Regions from separate parts of the Blautia sp. HCN-1074 genome, predicted to be linked through region 2. Evidence: riboswitches for the same ligand, from Rfam matches in the RefSeq annotation. Region 2 holds a riboswitch; the other holds the start of a gene.

Region 1 (9,236 bases), on a different contig from region 2:
TACCGTATTTCCTTCTACTGTCAGATAATCATTCTCTTTCAGAACATACGCACTGTCCAGTCCGCAATCCGCAGGAATTCTTACGCCTTGCCCTGCATCAATATCACGGATTGTTCCATGTCCACTGATTGGCAAAGCCTCATCCGTTCCATGCTTAAGAAACTGGAACTTAACTTTCGCGTACCCTACAGAATAAATAAATACGCCAATGCTGTTTTTGGAAAATCCGACCAGCGGATAGGATTCATTATCTTTCCACGCAAAAGTAGCCCCTTCTTTATTCTGAACAATCGTTTCCACAGTATTCAGTTCATAACGTCGTTCGGCATTCTCTACTCCCATAAGGATAAGACGGACATCTACAATATTTCCGTTTCCATCTTTACCTACATTGTTATAACGCATTCCCGCACTTCCAGCCTTATAATCCGGATACACTCTGACACATTCCGTATCACGTTCGCTTTTCCCATTGTCCGAAAAAGCCTCTCTGTCCAGGTTATCACACCCAAAGGATTCATACGTGGTAATTCCGGGCTGAAATTTCATATCAAAGCGATAACTATAGTCTACCGTCTTATCATTGTCCCAGGTTTCTATGGACAATGAAGCCGCCTGTGTTACGCAGGCAGGTAAAAGCCCCAGAACTGCCTGTACGATAAAAAGCAATGCAAGCAGCAAAGCTCCCAGGCGTTCTCTCAGTTTTAAATTACGTTTCATTTTCTGTCTCCTTTCCAAAATAAAAAATGACGCCGGGACAAAATATTTCGCCCCTGATTTGAATGAATGTGGGATTTTTCCCTGCACCTGGCAGGATTAGAGAATAGAAATCAACTACGTGATTTAATAAGTTTTCAGAAATTTTATATGTGAATTTTTCGTAACTATTCAGCAGTCTACTATCCCGAGACATACAAGTCAAAATCCCATCGCCGAAGGCGATTTTTAATGGATTTTGACTCGTAACTGTGAAGGTACTGAACAGTTACAATTTTTCTTTAAAGTCAGTCAGATAAATTATCTTCTTGTTATAGACTCGATTTAAACAATCAGATATTCGCAATTGAAACAGGGGACTTACTTGATTCGGTTAAAACAGGGGATTTCTTTGATTCGATTAAGTATTGGAAATATGAGAGATCAGTACAAGGCATCTTTATCAGAGCCCTGTACCGACTTTTTTTGAAAAATATTGCTGTCTCTGTGATAAGCGACATTTTTACTGGTTATTACGTTTCTTTAACCAGGAAAGAAAATAAAGAATAATTGCCAGAATAATAAAGAATGGAAGAACTGCTCCAATTAACAGCACAAGGAGAATAATAGCAACAGCCGCGGCTACAATAACGATTGCCTTGCCATGCCAGGTAGAAAGATCTAATACCTTCTTCCATTTCTTCTCCGGCTGCGGAGGCGGATCCATTTTACTTCCATAGCTGCTTCCATACGAAGAATATTCTCCATAATCTTCCTGTGCACTTCCATCATCTGTGTCAATCAGTGTTTTGGCTATCAGACGCGGATCTCCCAGTTCTTCAAGAACTTCTCTCTCCGGGCGTCCGCCACGTACCTGAGACTGTATATAATCTTCATAATATCTTACATGTGCCGCAGCCTTGCCTTCCTGCATATTTCCGGCAAGCTGTCCTCTGAGGATGTCCAAAAATTCTTTTCTATCCATATCTGCATCTCCGTTTATCAATGATATCGATATGATCGATCACCCACATCAGGTGATACCGTGTATTTATTCTACCATACTTTCAGTGGATGACAACTAATATAATCATAAAATTTTTATGAAATACTTATAAACTCATTGCTCTTCGCAATTGAAGCAGGGGACTTGCTTGATTCTCTTATATTTTTTCACTTCTGAACTCCTGTTTCAAAATCCTTTATTTTTCCCAGATTTAATCTTTTCTTGTCTTTTTTTTAACATTTCAGAGTCACGCAGATGAAAATCTCTTTCAGCAATCTGCTTTTCTCTCATTATTTATTATCAAAATTGCACAATTCATATCCAGATTTTCAATTTTTTTTGACGATTCAGAAAAATTTTCTTGACATTTTTTTCTCAAAATGCTATATTGTATTCATCAATTAAAGGAACCTTCGAGTACTGACGGAAAATGTGGAATACAAACCACGGGGAGTCGGAGGTTTGTGGAAGCCGACCGTCTGGGCAGTATTTGAAGATTTCAGATACTGGCCTTTTTTTATCCCGTAAAAACAGCTTAACAGTTGTTTTTACCTGTAAAACAGACAGTCTGTCCGACACTTCCTTTAATGAAACAAGTTACTGGTCAGAACAGTAACATAAGTTTTTCATGTTATGCGGAGACGAAAGGAGAAAAACATTATGGGATTCAAATCAGACATCGAAATTGCACAGGAATGCGAAATGCTTCCAATCACTCAGATTGCAGAGAAGGCAGGTATTGATGACAAATATCTGGAACAGTACGGAAAATATAAAGCAAAAATTGATTACAATCTTCTGAAAGAAAGCGACAAGAAAGATGGAAAATTAATCCTTGTTACAGCAATCAACCCAACTCCTGCAGGTGAAGGTAAAACTACTACTACTGTAGGTCTTGCAGATGGTATGCAGAGACTCGGCAAGAGCGTTATGGTAGCTCTTCGTGAGCCATCTTTAGGACCGGTATTCGGTGTTAAAGGCGGTGCAGCAGGCGGCGGATACGCACAGGTTGTTCCGATGGAAGACATCAACCTTCACTTCACAGGTGACTTCCATGCAATCGGCGCAGCTAACAACTTACTTGCAGCCATGATCGACAACCACATCTTCCAGGGCAATGCATTAAACATTGACCCACGTAAGATCACATGGAGAAGATGTGTAGATATGAACGACCGTCAGCTTCGTAACGTAGTAGATGGTCTTGGCGGAAAGACAAACGGTATGCCTCGTGAAGATGGATACGACATCACAGTTGCATCTGAAATCATGGCAGTTCTCTGTCTTGCAAGCGACATCAAAGACCTGAAAGAAAGATTATCCAAGATCATCATCGGATATACATACGGAAAAGTTTCCGAGCAGAAACCTGTAACAGCAGGTGACCTTCACGCAGAAGGCGCTATGACAGCTCTGTTAAAAGATGCTCTGAAACCAAACCTTGTACAGACTCTGGAACACGTTCCTGCAATCGTACATGGCGGACCATTCGCAAACATCGCTCATGGATGTAACTCTGTAACAGCTACAAAGATGGCTATGAAGCTTGCTGATTATGCAATCACAGAAGCTGGTTTCGGTGCTGACCTTGGTGCTGAGAAATTCCTTGATATCAAATGCCGTATGGCTGGCTTAAAACCAAGCGCAGTTGTAATCGTAGCTACTGTACGTGCCCTGAAATACAACGGTGGCGTTGCAAAAGCTGACCTCAACAATGAAAACCTGGAAGCTCTTGAAAAAGGTATCCCGAACCTGTTAAAACACGTTTCCAACATCAAAAACGTATACAAACTTCCATGTGTTGTTGCTATCAACGCATTCCCTACAGATACAAAAGCAGAGCTTGACTTTGTAGAAGCTAAATGTAAAGAACTGGGTGTTAACGTTGCTCTTTCTGAAGTATGGGCAAAAGGCGGCGAAGGCGGAATCAAACTTGCAGAAGAAGTTATCCGTCTTGTAGAAGAACCAAACGACTTCTCCTATGCATATGAACTGGAAGGTTCTATCGAAGACAAGCTGAACCAGATCGTTCAGAAAGTTTATGGAGGTAAGAAAGTAGTTCTGACAGCTAACGCTCAGAAACAGGCTAAACAGTTAGAAGCTCTTGGCTTCGGCAACTGCCCGATCTGTGTAGCTAAGACACAGTATAGCTTAACAGATGACCAGACTAAACTGGGTGCTCCTACAGACTTCGAAGTTACAGTACGTAACCTGAAGATTTCCGCTGGTGCAGGATTCATCGTAGCTCTTACAGGTGAGATCATGACAATGCCAGGTCTTCCTAAAGTTCCGGCTGCTGAGAGAATCGACGTAGACGAAACAGGTAAGATCACAGGTCTGTTCTAATCCAGTTGAAATCAAACGGATAAAATCATCCGTATTCAATCGAATAATTCAAAAATATAAAAATCATATTTATATATGATATGTGTCCAGACGATTTTACAGGCGGGAAGATTTTCCCGCCTGTTTTTTTCTTTATTTTTTTATAAGATAATCTTTTCCAGAAATACCAGGTTCCGTCATATGGATCGGATCAAGAATACGATTGAGTTCATCCTCGTCCATAAGCTTTTCTTGCAGAATCAGACTTCTTACAGATTCGCCTGTCTTAATTGCCTTTTTTGCAATATCTGCAGCCTTCTGATATCCAAGATGAGGACTGATCGCAGTGATAATACCTACACTGTTTTCTACCAGATAACGGCATCTTTCTTCATTTGCTGTAATCCCTACAATACAATTATCTACCAGTGTCTGAACTGCATAGCCAAGAGTATCGATAGACTGGAACATACAATAGAAAATAATCGGCTCAAATGCATTTAATTCCAGCTGACCAGCTTCTGCAGCCATGGTAATCGTAACATCATTACCAATAATATTAAAAGCCACCTGATTAACTACTTCAGGAATAACCGGATTGACTTTACCCGGCATTATAGAGGAGCCATTCTGTTTTGCCGGAAGATTGATCTCTCCAAATCCGGTACGAGGACCAGAAGACATAAGGCGGAGATCATTTGACATTTTGGAAAGAGTTACCGCACATGCTTTCACAGCGCCGGAAACAGCTACAAATGGATCCAGATTCTGAGTGGAATCAATCAGATCAAAAGCCTGTATAAAGTCCATTCCTGATATTTCAGTAAGATTTGGAACAATTCTTCTCAGATAACCCTCGTCTGCATTAATTCCTGTTCCAATAGCAGTGCCTCCCATATTAAGGGTTCGCATCTCATCCATTGCTTTATCCATTCTGTGGATATCACGCATGATTGCTACCGAATATGCTTTAAATTCCTGTCCCAGACGAATCGGCACTGCATCCTGCATCTGTGTACGTCCCATTTTGATTACGTGATCAAACTCTACCGCTTTTTCGTTAAGAGCATCGTAGAGACGAAGAAGCTGTTTCTTCAGATTCTGCAGCAGACGAAGAGAAGTCATTTTACCGGCAGTAGGAATAACGTCATTGGTAGACTGTCCACAATTCACATCATCGTTAGGATTTATAATTGTATAATCGCCCTTTTTTCCTCCCAGTATCTCAATTGCGCGATTTGCAATTACTTCATTGGCATTCATATTTAAAGATGTGCCTGCTCCTCCCTGAACAGGATCCACAATAAATTCATTATGGAATTTTCCTGAAACAATTTCATCACATGCTTGGACAATCGCCTGTGCTTTTTTCTTCTCAAGAAGCCCCACTTCACAATTAGTTATCGCTGCTGCTTTTTTTATGTATGCAAGACTGTTAATAATTTCCGGATGCATATTCAGCCCCGTAATGTGGAAATTTTCGGCCGCACGTAAGGATTGCACTCCATAATATACATCTTCCGGAATATCCTTTACACCAATAGAATCTCTTTCTACACGATAGTCTGTTTTTTTCATAGTCTTTCTCCTTTTTCTGTTCATTCTTCCCCGGATAATCATTCCGGTGCATTTTCCCACAAAATCGGCGGTTAATATTATCCATTAAACAGTACTGTTATTATCTCTCTCATGTATTTGCCCTCATTATATATCTCTGCTATAATATAATCAAATACATATATTTTTATAAAATATATAGTGTTTAAGTTATGTTACTGTTCACATACCACTATCCCGAGACATACAAGCCAAAATCCCATTTCCGCAGGCAATCTGGAATGAATTTTGGCTACGTTACTGAGAACGGAGTGAACAGTAACTAAGTTATATATCGGAGGAGTTTATATGTTTCAGGGAATGGAATACATCTATGAGGTATACAAGGAAAAAAGCTTTTCCAAAGCTGCTGCTGCTCTTTTCATTTCGCAGCCTTCTTTAAGCGCCAATGTAAAACGTGTAGAAAACCGTATTGGCTATCCTATTTTTGATCGAAGCACCAAACCTTTACAGTTAACCGAAGTTGGAAAACATTACATACAGGCTGTTGAAAAAGTCATGGATATTGAAAATAATCTTGAAAACTTCATACTGGATCTGGGAAATCTCAAAACAGGAACTCTCAATGTAGGTGGCAGTAACTTCTTTTCTTCATGGATTCTGCCTCCCCTTATTGCTGATTTTTCCCAAAAATTTCCACATGTTCAAATTTCTCTTGTAGAAGAAAGTACAGCAAAGCTATCCCAGTTTCTCCAGGCCGGAAAGTTAGATCTGGTGATCGATAACTGTATTCTGGATAACCAGATTTTTGAACATTATATCTACCAGAAAGAACAACTTCTTCTTGCAGTTCCCAAAAATTATTCAATCAATACCAAACTGCAGGAATATCAGATTCCTATTGAGGAAATCCGGAACGGGCAGTTCCGCTCTTCTGATATTCCTTCTGTTCCATTAAACAAATTTGAGAACGAACCATTTATTATTCTTCGTTCAGATAACGATACCGGTAAGCGTGCACTTACCATTTGTCAGGAAAATCACTTTTCACCTTCTGTAATATTTCGCCTGGATCAGCAGATGACTGCCTATAATATTGCATGTTTGGGAATGGGCATCACTTTCATCGGGGATCTTCTGCTCTCCAGAGTTCCAACAAATTCAGAACTTGTTTTTTATAAGCTGCCCGGTCAGAGCAGTAAACGCACTGTATTTTTTTACTGGAAGAAAGGCCGCTATATAAGCAGAGCCATGGAAGAATTCCTGAAGCTGCCTTTTTCCTGATATGCCATACATATCAAAAACTGCCGCCTCCACAGATTTTACTTGTGAAGACGGCAGCTTTTCTTTATCAATAGCTTTTTATTCGCATCTCAGGAGATCACAGGAAACCGGAGTATAAAATTCTTTCTGAAAGCTCTCAAAATCATTACACTTTCCAAGAAGCCACATCAACTTTGCGACTATTGCCTCCGTTGTCATATCATATGCCTGAAGGAGATGATATCTGGACATTGCCCTGAATCCAACCTCATACAATTCTACATCACTTCCCTCCAGCATTACCTGTGTAGCAATCACAACAATACATTTTTTTCTGTTAAGACATTCCAGTTTTTCCAGAAAATTTCTTTCATCTGCAAACGGAATTCCACCAACCCCATAACTTTCTATAACTACTGCTTCATAATGATCACTGATGTAATCCAATATATCTGGTGTGATTCCCGGAACAAGCTTCAAAAGAAATACTTTGGGCACCAAATGGGAATAAAAGCTGGTTGGACCGGAGTCACCTGATATATCTACGTAACGAATTACTCTGTCATTATCTATAAATGCCACAATGGGATAATTGATACTGTCAAAAGCGTTAAAACTCTTGGAACGTACTTTTCTGGCGCGTGTGCCTAGTATTACTTCTCCGTTAAATATCAGAAAAACACCATTTACATTTTCTTCACATGCAAAGCGAAAGCTATCTCTTAGATTTTTGCGGGCATCTGTAACCGTTTTAACCAGAGGTTTTTGTGCTCCTGTGATCACAACCGGCTTGTGAGGATTTTGAATCATATATGAAAGAGCTGCCGCTGTATATGCCATCGTATCCGTACCATGGGTGATAACAAATCCATCATAACAGTCAAAACGCTTTTCTATCGCCTGAACGATCATTTGCCAGTGTTCCGGTTGAATATTAGTACTGTCTACGTTCAGCAGAGACAGTATTTCTACCTGGCAGAAATCCGTTATGCCAGACAGGCTTTCTCTAAGTTCTTCTTCCGAGATTCCCGGACGCAGCCCCTGTTCAGTTTCTACAGAGGCAATTGTACCTCCTGTTAATATCAATAAAATACGCTTCATTTTTCCAATCCTGAAACAAGTTTTTCATCCACCGCTGCATCTGGTGTCATTTTATAAATAGCAATGTAAACGATAAAAGAAATCACCATTGCAACCAGACCTGACGGTAAATCTAAAGGAAGAGTTATCTTATACTGGAATACAAATCCTAAGATTGCTCCTACAGCAAAAGAGATTACCCCTGCCCAGCGGAAATTTGGATGTTTATTTAAAAGTTCCATATTGTATTTGTCTTTATTCTTTCTTCCAATTACGAAATAATCTGCAAGGATCGGCGCACATAATGGCGGAGCCATAGATCCCAGAATATTAATGAAATTTGCAAAAAACAGCTGATAAAATGCAAATGAACCAAGAACAGTTCCTATAACTCCTGCAATAATAACCAGTTTTTTTCTGGAAACATTGATTCCAAATGCATTCAAAGACGGGCCCGTATACAGAGCATTGCAATAAAGTTCACTATTGTCTGTTGTCCAGAGAGCTGTTGTCCATACCACAACACCTAAAATCGCAACAATAAAGTTCACGCCAAGCATCCAAAGTACATAATTAAAATTGCCAATATATACTGTGCCAATATATCCTACAATATTTAAAATAGGATTAGTAAGAATAAAGCATGCAGCTGCACATCCCCAGACTGCTTTTGTGCTCTTATTGAAACGGAACATGTCAACGCCCATAACCGCACCTGCAATCCAGCTTCCCACTACTGCAGTAATTGCTTCTCCCATGCCAAGTCCGTGGAGTTCATTTGCTTTATCCAAAAAGCCACCAACACCGCCACACTGAACTACATAAATAATTCCTACTACAACAGCTACGATCAGAATCAATGGAGCAAAAACATCTGATACTTTTTCTATTGCTCCCATTCCCTTCACTGCTGTAAAAGTGAAAACCAGTCCCCAGAAAACGCAGGCGATTACTACTTCCAGTGTAATAGGTGCTACTCCGGAAAATCCGTATTTTGACGGGTCAAATACAATCACTCCAGTCGGATTTCCGATGAATGCTCCCCATATATCACCAATCATTCCAAGAATACTTGAGAACCACCCTAAAGTCAGCAATGCCATTACAGCCATTGGTATAGCACTTCCCTTATATCCATAAGAAAAACGTGCAAGCAGAGAAAGATTTAACCCTGTTTTCTGTGCGACAATCCCAAGGAAACATGTAACCAGATACAATGCTCCCATGCCAAGAATAATAGCCATCATTGCCTGTGAAGGTGGCATACCGCCTGTTCCACCGTAACCGCCTAAAGTTCCGCCAATGATCA
Region 2 (9,236 bases):
CGCAGGCCTCGCAGCCATCTGGGGAAGCTGGGCACGCTACGTCTACGAAGTAAACCCGGAACGCTTCGCCCAATTCGCAACAAACGTATTCTATATCCCCTGCGGAACAGATTTCAAAGAAACCGCCCTCGCCGGAATCGAAGCAATGGAAAACTTCTTCCGCTCCGTAGAAATGCCAACCAGCCTCCACGAACTCGGCCTCGACCTGACCGACCAGGAAATCCACGACCTCGCCTTCAAATGTAGCTTCGAAGACACCCGTACCATCGGTGTATTCAAACAACTCAACATGAAAGACATGGAAAAAATTTATCAGATGGCAAGGTAATGCTTTACCTTTCCATCTGGCATCAGTCCATTTTTAAGGCAGGAAATTTCTACACTTTTCCAATTACCAGCTGCGAAAAATAGATGTTTTCTGACACATCTATTTTTCGCAGCGTCCCTTTTTAAATAGAAACATTATTATCTCTTTTTTCGCAAAAATCAAAAATTTTGCTTGCACTCAAACAATCTATATGATATTATAAACCTCGTGATAAACAATAAATCACAAACCAAATGCCCAGATAGCTCAGTTGGTAGAGCAGAGGACTGAAAATCCTCGTGTCGCTGGTTCGATTCCGGCTCTGGGCATTTTTTATTATATTTTTTTACTCACTGCTGGTCAGAAAAAGCCTGGGCATTTTTTATTATATTTTTTTACTCACTGCTGGTCAGAAAAAGCCTGGGCATTTTTTATTATATTTTTTACTCACTGCTGGTCAGAAAAAGCCTGGGCATCTTTTTATTACATTTTTTAGATTTTTTATTTCCCTTTTCATATTGTCTTCTACAAATTTCAGAGGTATAATTTTCTAAGACTATCATGAAATTTTGTATCAATATCATCATTTTCCCAATATTAATACAACATTTTATTGAAGCAATTTAACATAAGAAAGGAACCAGACTCATGAGTGACTTTAAACTCGAGACTAAATGTCTCCATTCCGGTTACACTCCATCCAAGGGTGAACCATGCGCACTCCCGGTTTATCAGAGTACCACTTACAAATATGATACCACTGATGAAATGGGACAGCTTTTTGACCTGAAGGCAGAAGGATATTTCTACACCCGTCTTCAGAATCCGACTAACGATGCCGTAGCTGCAAAAATCGCTGATCTGGAGGGTGGTGTTGCCGCAATCCTTACATCTTCCGGACAGGCTGCTAATTTCTATGCGGTCTTTAATATCTGCGAAGCAGGTGATCATGTCGTAGCTGCTTCCACTATTTACGGAGGAACATTCAATCTTCTTGCCGTTACTTTCAAAAAGCTCGGCATTGACTGCACTTTCGTTGATACAGATGCAAGTGCTGAGGAAATTGCTGCTGCTTTCCGCCCTAACACCAAAGTACTTTTCGCAGAAACAATCGCAAATCCTGCTCTGGTTATTCTGGATATCGAGAAATTCGCAAAGGTTGCTCACGAGCATGAAGTTCCGCTTATCGTAGACAACACCTTCGCTACTCCTGTTAACTGTCGTCCTTTTGAATGGGGTGCAGATATCGTTACTCATTCCACCACCAAATATATGGACGGACATGCTGTACAAGTTGGCGGAGCTATCGTTGACAGCGGCAACTTTGACTGGGATGCTTATGGACATAAATATCATGGTCTGACAGAACCAGATGAATCTTATCATGGCGTAATCTACACGAAACAGTTTGGAAAAAAAGCGTATATCACAAAGGCAACCTCTCAGCTGATGCGTGACCTTGGCTCTATTCCATCTCCGACAAACTGTTTCCTTCTGAACCTTGGACTGGAAACATTGCCACTTCGCGTAGAACGTCACTGCTATAATGCACAGAAAATCGCAGAATTTCTGAATGCCCACGAGAAAGTCTCTCACGTAAACTATGCAGGGCTTCCGGATGACAAATATTATCCACTGGCTCAGAAATACATGAACGGAGGCAGAACCTGCGGTGTTATTTCCTTTGAATTAACAGGTGGCAGAGAAGCAGCCGTCCGTTTTATGGACAGTCTGAAACTTGCTACTATCGCTACTCATGTAGCGGCATCTAAGACTATGATTCTTCATCCGGCAAGCCACACGCATCGTCAGATGAATGATGAACAGCTTGCAGAAGCCGGAGTATCACCGGGAATGATCCGTCTCTCCGTTGGTATCGAAAACGCAGATGATATTATTGCTGACATCGAACAGGCACTTCAGAACGCATAAAATATAGAACTTTCTCGTAACTATAAAGGCACTGAACAGTTACGCTTTCTCTATGAAATCATAAAAAAGTCCAGAAGTAATCCCAAATATGATTTATTTCATTTCATATTTGGATTCTTCTGGATTTTATTATTCTCTCATTTATCAGACTTTAACCGAATCGAGTAAGTCCCCTGCTTCAATTGCAGAGAGCAATAAGCAGTTATTCGGTGTAGAGCCACGTAGTGGAAGCGGATTGCAAATATCCGACTGACTTCTACTCCTGAAGCAAATATACATCTGTATAATACACGCCTTTATCTTCACCCTCCTGGTGAGTAGCAACATAAATATCGATACAATTCTGCTTAATTGCACCGCCACAGTCCTCAGCAACATAGACTTGTCCATTGATTACAACTTTGGAACCATATGGAATCTGCGAAGGATCTACAGCAATCGTATGATTTGTTGTAGCTGTTACACCTGATGCTGTAATGCCGTTTGCCCATGGGCCACAACAAATGCTGCATGGACAATAATGTGTAATCTTAAATGTTCCTAATGGCTTCAAAGTTGCCTCTGATGACACTGCCACCGGGGTACCAATCTGTACGCCATTGACAGATTCACCTTTAGATGCAGTCACGCCTTCCACCGCATCGGCAAAAACTCCCTTGCCTTCGCTTTTATGGATGACACCCGCTTCCTGTCCATCTACCTCTGCGATTTTTGTCTCTTCCTCGCTTTCTTTCGTGTCTGTCACATTCTCCAGCACACTGGTTGGTATATAGCCGATTTTTTTCTTTCCCTCATCATTCTTATAGGAAATCTGACTCCATATATCATTGACAGTAGCAAGTCGTTTAACCTCATCCTCCTGAATGATCTCACCTACCACTTCCCCATCCTTCTTACCTGGATAATCCAGAATATCGCTGTCTTTTAATGCTGTAAAAGTTCCTTTCGCGGCCTTTACCTGATCACTGTCATTGATATTTTTTGTCTGCACATAACCGCTGATCTTCTGTTCGCCGCTCTTATTCTTATATTCATAGGTCACCTTACTCCAGCCATTATCACAAACAGCAACACGTTCCACGCTCGTTCCAAGATAAACTTTCTTTAATTTCTTTCCGTCCTTACCAGGATTGGAGCTTATATATGTAGACTTGACAGATATCGAAACTATATCTGTCTTGGCAACCGCAGTTACTTTCTCCCCGCTTCCATTGTCAATCTCAAAAGTCTGGGCAGTCTTATTGTCTTGCTTGTAAGCATTAATCGTACCCTCATAATCAAGGATATCCGCTGATACTGTAGTCGGAACTGCAAGTGCAGAACAAAGAGCCAGCATCATCAGTCTTTTTTTCATAAGCAAATTTCATCTCCTTTATTGCTTTACATTCAATTATCATAGCACAGCCCCTGCTCTTTTGCAATTTTCCCATCCAAGACTTCACGAAATATTCAAATTTTATTCCCCGATATGAAGCAGCCATAACTTTTTTCAAAAAATATTCTCAAAATCAATAAAAAGTATTTGACAAATAATATTTTTTATAGTAATATATATCTTGTCGCTGAGGAAAATATCCTAGCAAACAATTTAATAAATGCGATAGTGGCGTAGTTGGTAACGCGCGACCTTGCCAAGGTCGAGACCGCGGGTTCGAGCCCCGTCTATCGCTCTCAGAGCATCAGCTAGAGCTGATGCTTTTTTCGTCCCCTTCTATGACTTTCCATAATTATAGCAATCCCATATCCGCCAATAACATCTATAGCCAATGTCCTTGATTAACATCCCTGGGGCAAGCGTATATTCGCAATCCGCTTCGCTACTTGCTCATAACCAGCGCAGGACATTATATGTTTTTGCCCGCATTTGCAGGAGTCTTAGAAAAAGTTAGCGCCAGGAAATCTGCGTTATGTAAAAAAATTTCACTGTCTGAGCCGCATTTGCGGCGAGTTTGAAATTTTTTTACATGTTTTTAGCAGATTTCCTGGCGCTTAGTTTTTCTTAGGCTCCGAAACCGCGGACAAAAACATATAATGTCCTGCGCGTCCCCATACCAGTACCAGCACCTTAGTGATGGAACAATCTGATACCAGTAAAGCTCATCACCATTCCATATTTATTACAAGTCTCGATCACAGCGTCATCACGCACAGATCCACCCGGCTCAGCAATATACTTCACGCCACTCTTATGAGCACGCTCAATATTATCACTGAATGGGAAGAATGCATCAGATCCAAGTGTAACATCAGTCATCTGATCCAGCCATGCACGTTTCTCTTCCTTTGTAAATACTTCCGGTTTCTCTGTGAAAGTTTTCTCCCACATACCGTCAGCAAGTACATCCATATATTCATCACCGATATAAACATCAATGGCATTGTCACGTTCCGCACGTGAAATTGTATCTTTAAATGGCAGATTCAGCACTTTCGGGCACTGGCGAAGGTACCAGTTGTCCGCCTTCTGGCCTGCAAGTCTTGTACAATGTACACGTGACTGCTGTCCTGCTCCTACACCGATTGCCTGTCCATCTTTTACGAAACATACGGAATTGGACTGTGTATATTTCAGAATGATCAGGGAAATCTTCATATCACGTTTTGCTTCTTCTGTAAGCTCTTTATTCTCTGTCACAATATTGGAAAGCATTGCATCATCAATCACAAGTTCCTGACGTCCCTGCTCGAAAGTTACACCAAATACTTCTTTGTGTTCCAGAGGAGCCGGTACAAAGTTCTCATCGATCTGGATTACATTATAGTTTCCTTTTTTCTTCTGTTTCAGAATCTCCAGAGCTTCTTCTGTGTATCCAGGTGCGATCACACCATCGGATACCTCTCTCTTGATCAGAAGTGCTGTATCTTTATCACACACATCAGAAAGAGAAATAAAATCACCAAAAGAGGACATTCTATCAGCACCGCGGGCTCTTGCATAAGCGCATGCTAATGGCGAAAAATTCTTCCAGTCCATATCATTTACCCAGTAAATCTTTGCCAGAGTCTCTGTAAGAGGAAGTCCTACAGCAGCACCTGCAGGAGATACATGTTTAAAAGATGTAGCTGCAGGAAGTCCTGTCGCTTTCTTCAGATTGGATACCAACTGCCAGCCGTTGAATGCATCTAGGAAATTGATATATCCCGGTCTTCCGGAAAGGATCTTTACCGGAAGCTCGGATCCGTCTGCCATATAAATTTTTGCAGGTTTCTGATTCGGGTTACAGCCATATTTTAATTCGAATTCTTTCATTATATAAATCCTCCGTATGAACCAAATAAGTATTTTAAAATTAATTTCTGTAAATAATTTCTAACTGCGAAAGCATCGTCTTATGCCCACAATAATCTATGAGCACTATCTGTACTCAGTAAGTGACTATTATTTATTCTTATTAATGATCTTGCTTTCGTACTTTCCAGTCTCAATATCAATATATCTCACAAACAGAGATACCTTATTATCTTCATTCAGGCTGTTCCAGAGAAGGTTTGCAAATTCATCCATATCATTCGGAACCGCTACCAGTTTTGGCTCTCCCTCGAAGCTTGGAAGTGGATTTCCATCGCATTTATAAGTATGAATAAAATGTCCCTCACCGGCAATCGCATTCTCATATGCAAATGTATAACGGTTGCATGCGTCCGGATTTCCGTTGTTGCTCTTGAGGATTGACATTGCATAACTGAATTTTCCATTCTCTACATGCATAACTCCGGAAATACGAGGTGTATAGTTTGGTCCGTCTGGCTCAAATTCTCTGCTTCTTAAGGACTGTTCAAAAGTAAGCTGATGATCCATTCCCTCATAAACAGTATCTGTCTGATCTCCGTTTGTCACGATTGTTTTGTTTCCCAGTACACGTACAGGTGCATAAATGATCAGACTCGGATCTGTAAGTTTGGATGGATCAAATGCCTGTGTGCGGATTCCTTCTCCATCTTCTACAAATACTCTGTTTCTGCTGTTCTCGCTTCTGCCCATGATGAAATAAGCTGTCACTGCTTTCTTACCGTCTGCAGAACGTCCGATTACGATTCCTCTTCCCGGATAGGAATTCTCTTTCAGTTCTTTTTCCAGTGATAACATTTCCATAATTTTTTCTCCTTTTCATTAAAAATAAGGTCAAAAAAAGCCTGGGAAACCCTTTCTCTCCAGGCTGCCCAGGCGGTCGGCTCATATACACACTGCACTCCCTGTAGGTAATCCTACTTCCGCCAGTCATGCAGGTACTGTTGTGAAAATTCACACGTTGCTATTATAGTACAATACTTTTTTGCGGATTTCAAGGCAAATTTTTTTGTGCGGTACTTATTTTCTGTGTGATTATTATTGTTCACCCATTACTATCCCCATAAGTATATTGACCACTTGATGCTCTGACATATATAAAAAAATTTCAAAACATACAAGCCAAGTTTCTATTACTATAGTCAATTGGGAATAAATTTTTGTTGCGTTACTGTCATTATCCTTGCAATCCATAATCTACATTGATCTGCGCTGCAATATTAGCTTTCATCTGAAGCCATGCATCCGGATTTTCCACATAATATTTCGGGCAGTCCTTTCCGGTAACATCATAGTGGCGGATCACATTTTCGGATGTGAGCCCAAACCGCACGCATAACCATGCTGTCAGTTTCACTACAGAATCATATGTTGAATCATTGAATTGCCCCGTTTCATCCGGATGGCAGCATTCGATTGAGATTGTATCTACATTGCGCGAATTCGTCGCATAAGACATTTCAGAAGTAGGGATACACTGCACCACCTCTCCGTCCAGTCCCACCACAAAATGGCTGCTTACCTTCGTATCATGGGTATTTGCCAGATTCTCAAAATAATTCCTGTTTGCAATAGCTGTTGCTCCTGGATTTGCAGTGTAATGAATTGCAATATAGTTTACACTTTCGATAGGAATCTGTGGTCTGGAATACTCATTTGGTGTGAGCAGTTCCACATCAATATAAGGTGCTCCCTCTTTCTGCCACTGCTCTGGTCCACCGGATGAATCGTCTCCTGAGGATGTTTCTGATTGTTCTGTATCAGAAACCATGTCATCCGAATTATGTAAAAAATCCCCAATACTCCATCCATTTTCTCCGGCACGATTCAGCACGATCCATCCAGCTAAAAGCACGATAATAATTAACAGGACAGCTATAAACACTCGCTGATTTCTCTGTTTTATTCTGCTGCTCTTTCCCCTTTTCTTTCTGACAGTCGTTTTTTTCGCCTCATAGAGTGTGGCTGATTTTGCATTTTTTGAAGTTCCTGCTTTTCTCCCCGTCTTCTTTGCGCTCCCTGACTTCGCCGCAGTTTTCGTGCCTTTTTTACTTGATTTCTTAGTTTTGTTTATCTGTTTTTGCATTTTTACCTTCTCTTACAGGATTCTATACCTGCAATAACCGCCTTAGCGATATAATTTCTCTCCGTCATATATGGAGACTTTTTTTATCTTCTAGTGTGCCGACAAGTTGATTTCTTGATACAAAAAACACCCCTGTCAGCATATGCCGGAAGGTATTTGCTTTCCTTCCACCAGCAGCCAACCGGGGCATTTATTATTGTAAATCTTTATTATTTATCATCTACGCTGTAGTTTGGAGCCTCTTTTGTGATATGAATATCATGTGGATGAGATTCCTTAAGAGATGCAGCAGAAATCTTGATAAATCTGCCTGTTGTCTTAAGTTTTTCGATATTCTCAGCACCACAGTATCCCATACCGGAACGGAGACCACCCATAAGCTGGAATACAGTATCCTCAACATGTCCCTTGTAAGCAACACGTCCTTCGACACCTTCCGGAACAAGTTTCTTCGCATTCTCCTGGAAGTAACGGTCTTTACTTCCGTTCTCCATAGCTGCAATAGATCCCATACCACGGTATACTTTGTATTTTCTACCCTGATACAGTTCGAATGTTCCCGGGCTCTCATCGCATCCTGCGAACATGCTTCCCATCATGCAGACATTCGCACCGGCTGCGATAGCCTTTGTGATATCTCCAGAATATTTAATACCACCGTCTGCGATAATCGGGATTCCGTATTCTTTTGCCACTTCGTAGCAATCCATAACAGCAGTGATCTGTGGAACACCAATACCTGCAACGACACGTGTTGTACAGATAGATCCAGGTCCAATACCAACTTTAACTGCATCAACGCCAGCCTCAATCAGCGCCTTTGTTGCAGCGCCTGTTGCAACGTTACCTGCGATTACCTGCAGATCCGGATATGCATCTTTGATCTCACGGACAGCCTTAAGTATGTTCTCTGAATGTCCATGAGCGGAGTCGATTACGATTACGTCTACAGATGCTTTTACAAGTGCATCTACACGTGCAAGTACGTTAGCTGTAATTCCTACTGCTGCACCGCAGAGAAGACGTCCCTGATCATCTTTTGCTGCCAGAGGATATTTAATCTGTTTCTCAATATCTTTAATAGTAATTAAACCTTTTAAATTAAAGTCATCATCTACAATGGGTAATTTCTCTTTACGGGATTTCGCCAGAATCTTCTTGGCTTCTTCCAGTGTGATTCCTTCTTTGGCTGTGATCAGTCCCTCTGAAGTCATGCACTCTTTGATCTTCTTATCGAAATCTGTCTCAAATTTCAGATCACGGTTGGTAATGATTCCTACCAGTTTTCTGCCTTCTGTGATCGGCACACCGGAGATACGGAACTTCGCCATTAACTCATCTGCGTCCTTGAGTGTATGTTCAGGAGATAAATAGAAAGGATCTGTGATAACACCGTTCTCGGAACGTTTTACCTTATCTACCTCTTCAGCCTGAGCTTCAATGGACATATTCTTGTGGATAATACCAATACCACCCTGTCTCGCCATGGCGATTGCCATACGATGCTCGGTTACTGTATCCATTCCTGCACTCATCATAGGAATGTTCAGTTTAACCTTCTTTGTTAAGTACGTTGTAACGTCTACCTGATTCGGAATTACCTTTGAATATGCTGGAACTAA

Evidence for each region. A riboswitch is a leader RNA that binds a small molecule or an ion and turns the genes downstream of it on or off. The one in region 2 is predicted to bind ZMP and ZTP.
Region 1: it holds a riboswitch for ZMP and ZTP, as region 2 does, so the genes downstream of both, WKT11_RS14230 (formate--tetrahydrofolate ligase) here and WKT11_RS08340 (IMP cyclohydrolase) in region 2, are expected to answer to the same signal.

The regions. Positions count from the first base shown of each region.
Region 1 is NZ_JBBKBP010000018.1:63,990-73,225, reverse strand. It holds gene WKT11_RS14240 (isopeptide-forming domain-containing fimbrial protein) at 1-720, opposite strand, end outside; gene WKT11_RS14235 (DUF1700 domain-containing protein) at 1,220-1,681, opposite strand; ZMP/ZTP riboswitch at 2,109-2,194, shown strand; gene WKT11_RS14230 (formate--tetrahydrofolate ligase) at 2,363-4,048, shown strand; gene WKT11_RS14225 (aspartate ammonia-lyase) at 4,181-5,605, opposite strand; gene WKT11_RS14220 (LysR family transcriptional regulator) at 5,933-6,868, shown strand; gene WKT11_RS14215 (asparaginase) at 6,947-7,948, opposite strand; gene WKT11_RS14210 (purine-cytosine permease family protein) at 7,945-9,236, opposite strand, start outside.
Region 2 is NZ_JBBKBP010000007.1:117,688-126,923, reverse strand. It holds gene WKT11_RS08370 (iron-containing alcohol dehydrogenase) at 1-328, shown strand, start outside; tRNA gene WKT11_RS08365 (tRNA-Phe) at 564-636, shown strand; gene WKT11_RS08360 (O-acetylhomoserine aminocarboxypropyltransferase/cysteine synthase family protein) at 956-2,239, shown strand; gene WKT11_RS08355 (3D domain-containing protein) at 2,496-3,593, opposite strand; tRNA gene WKT11_RS08350 (tRNA-Gly) at 3,837-3,909, shown strand; gene WKT11_RS08345 (phosphoribosylaminoimidazolecarboxamide formyltransferase) at 4,305-5,489, opposite strand; gene WKT11_RS08340 (IMP cyclohydrolase) at 5,619-6,332, opposite strand; ZMP/ZTP riboswitch at 6,392-6,472, opposite strand; gene WKT11_RS08335 (peptidoglycan recognition protein family protein) at 6,706-7,614, opposite strand; gene guaB (IMP dehydrogenase) at 7,824-9,236, opposite strand, start outside.